DNA from 2 places in the Verrucosispora sp. SN26_14.1 genome. Region 2 is predicted to be linked to the other one. Evidence: riboswitches for the same ligand, from Rfam matches in the RefSeq annotation. Region 2 holds a riboswitch; the other holds the start of a gene.

Region 1 (4,711 bases), on a different contig from region 2:
GAGAGCAGGTGGGTGGGACGGTCGGCGAGGTCGCCGATCTCCAACGCGGCCAGCGCCTCGGTACACCGCTGCCGCACCTGCGCGTCGTCCAGACCGAGGTTGACCGGCCCGAACGAGACGTCCTGGAAGACGGTCGCGGCGAACAACTGGTCGTCGGGGTCCTGGAGCACCAGCTGCACCTGCTGACGGACGTCCAGCAGCCCCGCCCGGGTCCGGCGCAGCGGCACCCCGCCGACCAGCACCGTGCCGGCGTCGGCGGCCAGCGATCCGACCATCAGCCGGAACAGGGTCGTCTTGCCACCGCCGTTGGGCCCCAGCACGGCCATCCGCCGCCCGGCCGGCACCGACAGGTCGGCGCCGGTCAGTACCGGACGCTCCGCCTCGTACCCGAAACTGACCCCGCGCAGCTCCAACAGCGGCGGATCGCCGCTCACCCGAGCACCACCAGCAACCGGGTGGCCAGCACCACCGCCGCCAGCAGCAGCACGGTGACGACCAGGAACGCCGCCGACGGCTGGCGGACCTCGGTGCGTACCGCCAACGAGCCGGTGTAACCGCGCAGCGCCAACCCCTCCTCCCAGCGCCGGGCCAGCGAGAACGCCCGGACGAAGACCGCGCCGGCCTGCCCGGCCAGCGACCGGTAGGTGCTGGCCCAGGTCCGGTAACCCAGCCGGGCCGCCTGGGCCTGCCGCACCGCGTGCACACTCTCCAGCAGCAGGAACAGCATCCGATAGATCAGCGCGGCCACCTCGGTGACCGCGCTGGGCACCCCGAGACGCTGGAGCCGGGGCAGCACGTCGGCCAGCGGCGTGGTGGCGGCGAACAGCAGCAGGCAGAGCAGCGCGGCGCAGGCCCGACCGGCGGTCGTGGCGGCCGTCACCAGCCCCTCCGGCGCCCACCGGAACTGTGTCGGACCGGAGACCGCCACCAGCATCGGCACCGAGCCGGTCAGGATGAACAGCAACGGCGTCCGGGCCACCCGCACCAGCAGACGCGGCGGAAGCGCCGCCGGCCCGAGCAACGCCACCGCTGCGGTCAGGCCCACCACCAGGGCGCCCGGCCACGGCGGCAGGAGCAGGGCGCAGCCCAACAGCCCCAGGGCCAACAGAGCCTTCTCCGCCGGGTGGCGACGTCGCCAGGGGCTGGCGTACGCCGCCACGTCCAACGCGAGCACTAGTCGGTGGTCTTCTCCCCGGTCGCGGACTGCTCGCCACGCAGCCGCTGCCGGGTCCGGGCCACCCCGAAGTAATAGCCGAGGAACCCGGCACCGAGGGCGGCCTGAAGCGCGAACAACGCCGACTCGATCTCACCCGACGGCGGTTCGTAGATCGAACTGAACCACGGCTCGTAGTCGGGATGGTCGTTGACGATCGCCTCCTCGGCGAGGGCGTCGGCACCGGCGAACGGCTCCTCGCCGCTGCCGAGCCCCAGCACCAGCGGCGCCACCGCCAACGCCACCACGGCGAGCAGCAACAACAGGTTGGTCCGGCCGAACGACTTCACGCCACCGCTCCCTGGGTCGTCGGGGCCGGACGGCGCAGGATGCCGAGCCGGCGGAGTTCCTGCGGGCTCACCCGGACCAGCAGCCGGACCACCAGGACCGTGAGCAGCCCCTCGCTGATCGCCAGCGGGATCTGGGTGACCGCGAAGATGGACCCGAACTTGGCCAGCGCGCCGACGAAGCCCGAATCCGGATCCGGGAAGGCCAGCGCGAGCTGCGCGCTGGTCACGCAGTACGTCGCCAGGTCGGCCAGGGCAGCGGCGAAGAACACCGAGATGCCGAGGCCGCCACCGAACCGGCGGATCAGCGCGTACACGCCGAAGGCCACCCAGGGGCCGACGATGGCCATCGAGAAGACGTTCGCGCCGAGCGTGCTCAACCCGCCGTGCGCCAGGAGGAGCGCCTGGAACAGCAACACGATCGTGCCGAGCACACTCATCACCGGTGCCCGGAACAGGATCGCGCCGAGACCCACACCCGTCGGATGGGAACAGGAGCCGGTCACCGAAGGGATCTTCAGCGCCGACAGGACGAAGGTGAACGCCCCGGCCGCGCCGAGCAACAGCTTCGCGTCGGGGTTCGCGCGGACCTGCTGGACCAGGTTGCGCGCACCGTGGATGACGAACGGTGTCGAGACCGCGAACCATGCCGCCGCCTGCACCGGTGGTAGGTAGCCCTCAGCGATGTGCATGAGTCGACCTCCCCTTCCAACACCTCGTGGACGAGATCACATGTCGGGGTCGGTCTCCTGGCTCCCGGATCGTCGCGTACTCCGGCCTTCCCAGGTCCTCCACGGACCCAGTGGCGTACAAGTCGGAGTGAACTCCCCGGTCACAGTGGCGAGGGCCGCGCCGGTATCACACCGGCTTCCCGTTACCGCGACGGCGCGACGTTATCCGTTCCGCACACCGACGCACAAGACTCGTCGATGCCACCGCGACCGTACGCGGGTGAAGAGTGCCGTTTGTCACGACGATTCACGGGTAGACGCCAGATCCGTTGCGAGAAGGGGCCGACCGGTTGGACGAGAACGAGTTCATCGACTCCGTGGCGCACCGCACCGGCGCGTCGACGGAGCAGGCGACCGCCATCGCGCGCGCCACCCTGACCACGCTCGCCGAGCGGATCGACGGCGGCGAGGCACGGGACCTGGCCGACCGACTCCCGGAAGGGCTGCGGGCGTACACGTTCGCGCCCAGCGAGACCGCCGAACGCTTCGGGCTCGACGTGTTCGTCGACCGCGTCGGCGGCCGTGCCGACGTCGATCCCGACCTGGCCGAGGCCGGCATCCGGGCGGTCCTGGACACCATTCGAGGTGACGTCGCCCCCGCCGACCACGACGACGTCATCGCGAACCTGCCGGCCGAACTGTGGCAGGTGGCCAACCCGGCGCCGTCGTACGACGCGCAGCGCGACCGCGGCTAGCGGGTCACCGCCCGGTCAGGTGGGGCGCCGGCTCCACGTACACCGGCAGATGGTGCCCGGCCCTGGCACAGAAGAGGGCGACCTCGTACGCCATGTCCCCCACCTCCGCCGAGCCGTCGATACCGACGGTGAGGATCGCCCCGTTGCCGGTGGTGGCGTGGAACAGGAACGCCCGCGACATCTGCACCACCACCTGGTGCAGCTCACCCTCACCGCACAATCGGGCGGCGGCCAGACCGAGCGCCTGGAGCCCACAGACCACACTGGACAGTTCCTCGGCGATCTCCTCGTCGATGCCCCGCGAGGCCCCCAGCATGATGCCGTCCGGGGAGAGCACCACCGCGAACTTGGCGCCGGGCACCCGATCCACGATGTCGTCGAGCGCGTCGTTGAGGTTCTCGGCGGTGACCAGGGCATGGGTCATAAGGGCGCTGTCCTCTCGTCGAAACTCCTACGTTCGTACCAGAGAAGACGCGGCCTCAGGAGCCCACTGGTGGCCCGATCCTGTTCTCTGATCCCCCTAACGTACGACGACGCTGGTCACCCTAATCGGACGGGTCGGACGTCCCGGTCACACCGGGAATCCCTCTTCTGACCGACGGTGACACCCGCTCAGGACGACGGCACCGGACCCCGCAACCCCACCAGGCCGGGCACGGCGACACGACCCAGTTCGGCACCGCTGGTCGGGTCGAGCCACCGCACCGCCGACGGCCCACCCACATAGAGACGGCCACCGTCGGGGCCGAGGACGAGACCGGTGACGGGGGCGTCGACCGGTCGTTCGGCGACGACCCGCAGACCGACCGCATCCACCGTACGCAGCACACCGGCCCCGCCGAGGAAGAGCCGATCGTGGTCCGCCGTCGCGTACGCCGGGCCGGACACGCCGGGCACGACGGCGGTACGGCGTACCGTCAGTTCCTCGGTGGAGATCTCGGCGACGGTCCCGGAGGTCAGGTCGGCGACGTACAGCCGGGAACCGTCCGGGGCGATCGCCATGGCGTGCCCGTCGGCTGTGCCCTCCCCGAACGGGTGCGGCAGATCCACGCAGTAGGCCCACCGCTCGTGCAGGTGCAGCGTGTGCACGAAAGCGTGGACGTCGCTCCCCGGCCGTCCACTGATGCGGTCCCGGGTGTGCCGATGCTCGGGCTGATGGGTGTAGAGCGTGTACAGGACGCGACGGTCCGGGGCGAGTACCGCCTGACGCCCGTCACCGCGCATCTCCTCCTCCGCGCCCGCCGGGATCGCCTGCTTGAGGCGGGTCTGCAACGGGCCGGCCACACCGGTGGCGAGGTCGACCACCCGAACCCGGTACCGGTCCGGCGTCTGCGGCGGCAGCCACTCCAGCACGAAGAGGCCGGTGTGGTCGTGGGTGAACGCCTCCGGGACGACGTTGCCCGGCAGTCGCAGCCGGTGCCGCACCCCACCCGCGTCGGCGATCAGCACCGGCGTGGCGTCCCGCCCGGCCGGAGACGCTGCGGTGACGCTCACCGCCTCGGTGGTCAGTACCACCCACGTGCCGTCGGCGGAGACCGTCTGCGGCACCCAGCGGCCGGGCAGCCGCACCCGGGCGGAGGCGACACCGGTGGCGGTCTCGATCCGCCAGAACGCGGTGTCGGCACCCTCCGGCGTGCTCGCGTACACCGACCGCCCGTCGGCGGTGGCGACGGCGTGCGGGACCACCTGCCGTTCGGCACCACGGAGCAGGCCGAGTCCGTCGGCCAGGTCCACGAGCAGCGGATCCGGCGGCACGCCTGCCACCGGTGACCCGGTCGGATCACA
Region 2 (4,711 bases):
TCGCGGCGAAGGCGGTCGCGTTCGCCGAAGCCCGTCAACCCGCGTTCGCCGCGTACGCCCAGCAGGTCGTCGACAACAGTCAGGCCCTCGCCGACGGGCTGATGCGGCGCGGCGTACGCCTGGTCAGCGACGGTACCGACAACCATCTCGTGCTGATCGACGTGCACCCGTTCGGCCTGACCGGCCGCCAGGCCGAGCAGGCCCTTCTGGACAGTGGCGTGGTGACCAACCGCAACGCCATTCCCCGGGACCCCAACGGCGCCTGGTACACCTCGGGCATCCGTGTCGGCACCCCGGCCCTGACCAGTCGCGGCCTCGGCGTCGGTGAGATGGACCAGATCGCCGACCTGATCCACACCGTGCTCACCAGCACCACGCCGGCCGAGGGCTCCAAGGCGAAGTACCAGATCGACCCGGCCCTGGCCGGCCGGGTCAGCAAGCAGGCCACGGAGTTGCTCGCGGCATTCCCGCTCTATCCCGGTGTCGAACTCGCCTGAGCGGCAACGGTCCGGGTGGCACCACCTCGTGTGCGTGCCACCCGGGCCGTCGACTCCTCCCGGATTTCCGGCCCGCGCGCCGCTTCAGATCAGGCCTGCGACGGTGGCGACCGTGTCGGCGAGGTCGCGGCACGGACCCACCACCCCCACGGCCGGTGTACTCGGGGGTGACCACCCCTTGCCGGCGATCACGACCGTGGGCCGCCAGCCCGACACGTCGGCGAGCGTCCGGAGGACCTCCGGCCCGCGGCAATGGCGGTCGTGACTCCACACCACGACGACGGTGGGTCGGCTCCGGCCGACCACGTCGGCGAGCGCGGCGGGTCGCAGCCCGGCACCCAGGTGCACCGAGGCGATCCTGTCCTCGGCGAGCGCGGCGGCCACGGCGTCCAGTGCCACGCCGTCGCGGCGTTCGTCGATGGCGACCAGGAGGACCCGCACCGGCGACCCGGCGCGCGGTCGAGGCACGGTGGCGAAGACCTCGCTCAGACAGCGGGCCAGCACACGCCGGGTGAGCGCTCGACGTGCCTCGCTGTATCGGGCTCGGCTGATCAGGATGAAGGCGGGGCCGGCCAGGGTGTGCCAGGTGTGCACCACGCCCTGTGCGGCGACCGCCGCGGTCAGCGTCTCCCGCAGGGCCAGCACATCCAGGCGGCGAGCGGCGCGGGCGATTCCACGGGCGGCGGCCTGGGTGTGGTGGTCGCCGGCAGGATTCTCGACGGGCTGTAGCGTCGCCTGTCGGCGAGCCTGCAGGGCGGCTTCCGCCGCGGACAGGCCACGCGCGGTCAGCTGGGCCATCACCGTGAGCACGGCCACGTCCTGTGGCATATACCGGCGGTGTTGGCCGGGATGGTGACCGCTGGGGCCCAGCCCGTACCGCTGGTGCCAGGACCGCAGTGTCGTGGGGGCCACGCCGAGCCGGCGGGCGAGTGCCCCGGCGGGCAGTGGCGATTCGGTCCTACTATGCGGGGCGTCCGGTACCGGGAGGTCCGGCGGTTCGGCGGACGGTTTGCGGTGCGGTGACCGGTCCTCGTTCATCGGTGTCCTCGCCGCATGGTCAGCGACCAGGTCTGCGCGGGTGGCGGTGCCGTGAGTGTCGCGGTCGCCGGGAGGCATGGAGTGGGCGGTGGCTCATGGTTTCGTTTCGGGTGCGGACGCTGGTCGAGGGAGTCGCTGGGCGCGCAGCAGGTCGCCGATTCGGCTGTCGACATCGCGCCGTGTGTCGCAGCAGGCGGGTGTGTCGAGGAGGACCTGCTGGATCTCGGTGAGCAGGTCGGTCAGGACTCGCATCTGGTCGGTCAGGCCACGGAATCGGGCCTCGCGCGCCCCGAGTTGCCGTCGCGCGGTGGCGAGACGTTCGTAGTCGGCGACCGGCAGGATGACGAGGTCTTCGCCGTTGACCGTCGCGCGCCGGGGCCGCAGGGGCTTGCTCATGGGGTGCTCCGCTCGTCGTGCGGGACAGGGGTGCCCGGCGTGTGGGCGGTCCGGATCTTCGAAGGGAAGGTTTGCGGTGCCCGGTTGACGATGTCTCGGGTGCCGGGGCCGCCGGTCCGGGTGGGTGTCCCCACCAGAACGGGGGCAGCGCACAGGCTGACGTCGAGGCGATCTCCGCAGCGTGCGCGGGTGCGGCCCCTGCGGGGCCTGCTCTTGAGCGTGATCAGCAGACGGTGGGGCCCGCCGATGCCGGCCGCCATGTGTTGCTCTCGGATCGGTGGCGCGCGCACCTCGGTCTCCTTCCGGCCGTGAAGACTCGGCACGGAGGGTGCGATCGAGCGCAGCACGGGTTACGTGCTGCGCTGATGGTCGACCCGCCCTCGAAGGTCACCGAGTCCGCCACATGCCTGTGCATGTGGGCAGCGGGCAGGTCTTCGGACTCGTGGGCGTGGCCGGGGATTCCGGGCTTCCTAGTGACCGTCACTTCCCGGACCCGGATGGGTCCAGTGTTTTCGACGGCGGTCGTTCCCACTCACCGCTGCGGGGCAGTCCCGGACTCACACCGGGTTCCCTCTTGCGCCACTACGACTGGATGCCGCAGCGGACCGGCTGCGAGGCAAGGATATCGCGTCAGAGACCGCGGACCGGCGGGCACGGGCACGCCATTGCTGTCGTGGACGAAGCGCTCGGCTGCGTCGTGCTAGACCTGCGGACGTCCAGGGTCGAGTAGACCGCTGGAGCGCATCGTGCGACGCACCGCTGGATGGTCGGCCGGCAGACCGTACCGGTGTCGGTACACGGCCAGGACGGCGTCCCGGAGGTGCGTTGCGGGCAGGGTAGCCGTCGACGCCGCGTGGGTGTCGGCGGCAAGCAGCCGCAGCCGGTGTGTGGCCGCCTGGTGTGGTGGCGCGTAGTCCCGAATCGGCAGTACCCGAACGCCCAGCCGTTGGTAGAAGGTGATGCGCCGCCGTCGCAGTGTCTGCTCGTCACGGTCGATGCCTGCCTCGTCGGGATCTTCGACGTCCAGCAGGACTTGGCTGCGGTGCTGTGCCGCCCAGCGGTGGCACAGCCGACGCCACAGGTGTGTGCCGAGTCCACGACCGCGCGCCGCGACGGCGAAGTAGCGCAGGAACACCCACGGCGTGTCGGCGAGGTCGCGGGAGACGGCGAGCCCGGCCACGGCGTCGTTGATGACCGCCACGATCACGTCATCCTGGAACAGGTCGCTGAACGGTGCCCGCAGCCCGTCCGGGAAGCTGCTGACGTACAGGGCTTCGACGTCGCCGAGCATGGCACTGTCTTGGGTGTCGGCCGGGATCAGGTCCATCGGAACGTGCCACCGATCATCGTGCGCAGCACCGGGATGTCCGCGATCCGGTCGGCCGCGACGGCCGTGAGGTCGTCGCCGAGGACGGTCAGGTCAGCGAGTTTGCCGACGGTCAGCGAACCGGTGCGGTGCTCCTGACGGGACGCGTACGCGGAGCCGAGGGTGTAGGCGCGCAGCGCCTGCCGGACCGTGATCTCCTCCTCGGGTGCGAACGGTGCCCCCGATGCGGTATGGCGGGTGACCATCGACTGGATGCCGAGCAGCGGTGCGCCGGCGACCACCGGACGGTCGGAGCTGCCGGGCAGGACCATTCCTGCGTCGAGCAGGGACCGCAGCCGGTAGGCCCAGGACACCCGGTCGGCGCCGAGTGCGGTGCGCATCCCGTCACCGATCTCGGCCACGAACCGTGCCTGCGGCACCGGCACCACCCCGAGCGCGGCAGCGCGGTGGACCTGGTCTGGTCGGGCCACGCCGAAGTGTTCGATCCGGTGACGTGCGTCCGGGCGGGGATGCCGGCGTTGCGCCTCGGCGTAGGCGTCCAGAGCGAGGTCGATGGCCGCGTCGCCGATGGCATGGGCGGCGATCTGCCACCCGCTGGCGTGTGCGGCCAGGATCGTCGCGCGCAGGCGAGCGGGATCCTGCTGCAGGTAACCGGTCTGGTCGGGCCGGTCGGCGTAGGGTCGGGTCAGAGCTGCGGTGCGTCCGATCAAGGAGCCGTCGAGGAAGATCTTCATCGGGCCCAGGCGGAGGAAGTCGTCGCCGAAGCCGGTGCGGATGCCGAGGTCCAGGCCGAAACTGATGTCGTCCTGCGGGTGGCCGCTGAGCGGGTGAAGCGCGTCGGCGGTGACCATGAGTTCGGTCCGTACGTGGAGCCGGTCCTGCTCTCGGGCGTTCTGGTACGCGGCCGCCTCGATGGGGCTCTTGCCGATCCAGCCGCCGCCGATGCCGGCCTCGACCACGCTGGTGATGCCCTCGCGCAGGTACTGTCGGCCGGCCCGGTCGATGGCGGCGGTCAACGCCTCGACCGGGTAGGGCAGGACCAGGTCGTGGGCCAGATGCTGCGCCTGCTCCTGAAGAAGGCCGGTGGGTCGGCCGTCGCGGTCGGTGACGACGCTTCCGCCGGGGACGTCTCGTGCTCGTTGGTGCAGGCCGAGGTGGTGCAGTACGCGGGAGTTGACCACGCACATGTGTCCGGACACGTGCTTGAGGAGCACGTGGTGGCCGGCGGCGACGGCGTCCAGGTCGTCGCGGTGCGGGTGCCGACCGAGGATGTTCTCGTCATACCCGCTGCCGATCAGCCAACTGCCGACGGGCGCCTGCGCGGCTCGTGCGGCGACGGCGGCCAGCAGTGCCTGCTGGCTGGATACCCGCAGGTCGATCTCGTCGAGAGTGAGTCCGTACCAGGCCATGTGGTGGTGCGCGTCGTGGAAGCCGGGCACCACGGTCGCCCCGT

What was found. Region 2 has a riboswitch for cobalamin ahead of EYA84_RS00650 (hypothetical protein). Riboswitches for the same ligand answer to the same signal wherever they lie in the genome.
Region 1: it holds a riboswitch for cobalamin, as region 2 does, so the genes downstream of both, EYA84_RS09375 (energy-coupling factor ABC transporter permease) here and EYA84_RS00650 (hypothetical protein) in region 2, are expected to answer to the same signal.

What each region holds. Positions count from the first base shown of each region.
Region 1 covers NZ_SISL01000066.1:3,677-8,387, forward strand. Annotated here, with positions in the region: gene EYA84_RS09360 (energy-coupling factor ABC transporter ATP-binding protein) at 1-434, opposite strand, end outside; gene cbiQ (cobalt ECF transporter T component CbiQ) at 431-1,174, opposite strand; gene EYA84_RS09370 (energy-coupling factor ABC transporter substrate-binding protein) at 1,174-1,503, opposite strand; gene EYA84_RS09375 (energy-coupling factor ABC transporter permease) at 1,500-2,192, opposite strand; cobalamin riboswitch at 2,222-2,427, opposite strand; gene EYA84_RS09380 (DUF2267 domain-containing protein) at 2,522-2,926, shown strand; gene EYA84_RS09385 (roadblock/LC7 domain-containing protein) at 2,931-3,350, opposite strand; gene EYA84_RS09390 (YncE family protein) at 3,539-4,711, opposite strand, start outside.
Region 2 covers NZ_SISL01000004.1:4,192-8,902, reverse strand. Annotated here, with positions in the region: gene EYA84_RS00660 (glycine hydroxymethyltransferase) at 1-497, shown strand, start outside; gene EYA84_RS00655 (MerR family transcriptional regulator) at 582-1,535, opposite strand; gene EYA84_RS00650 (hypothetical protein) at 1,629-1,931, opposite strand; cobalamin riboswitch at 2,339-2,556, opposite strand; gene EYA84_RS00645 (GNAT family N-acetyltransferase) at 2,632-3,258, opposite strand; gene EYA84_RS00640 (amidohydrolase) at 3,249-4,711, opposite strand, start outside.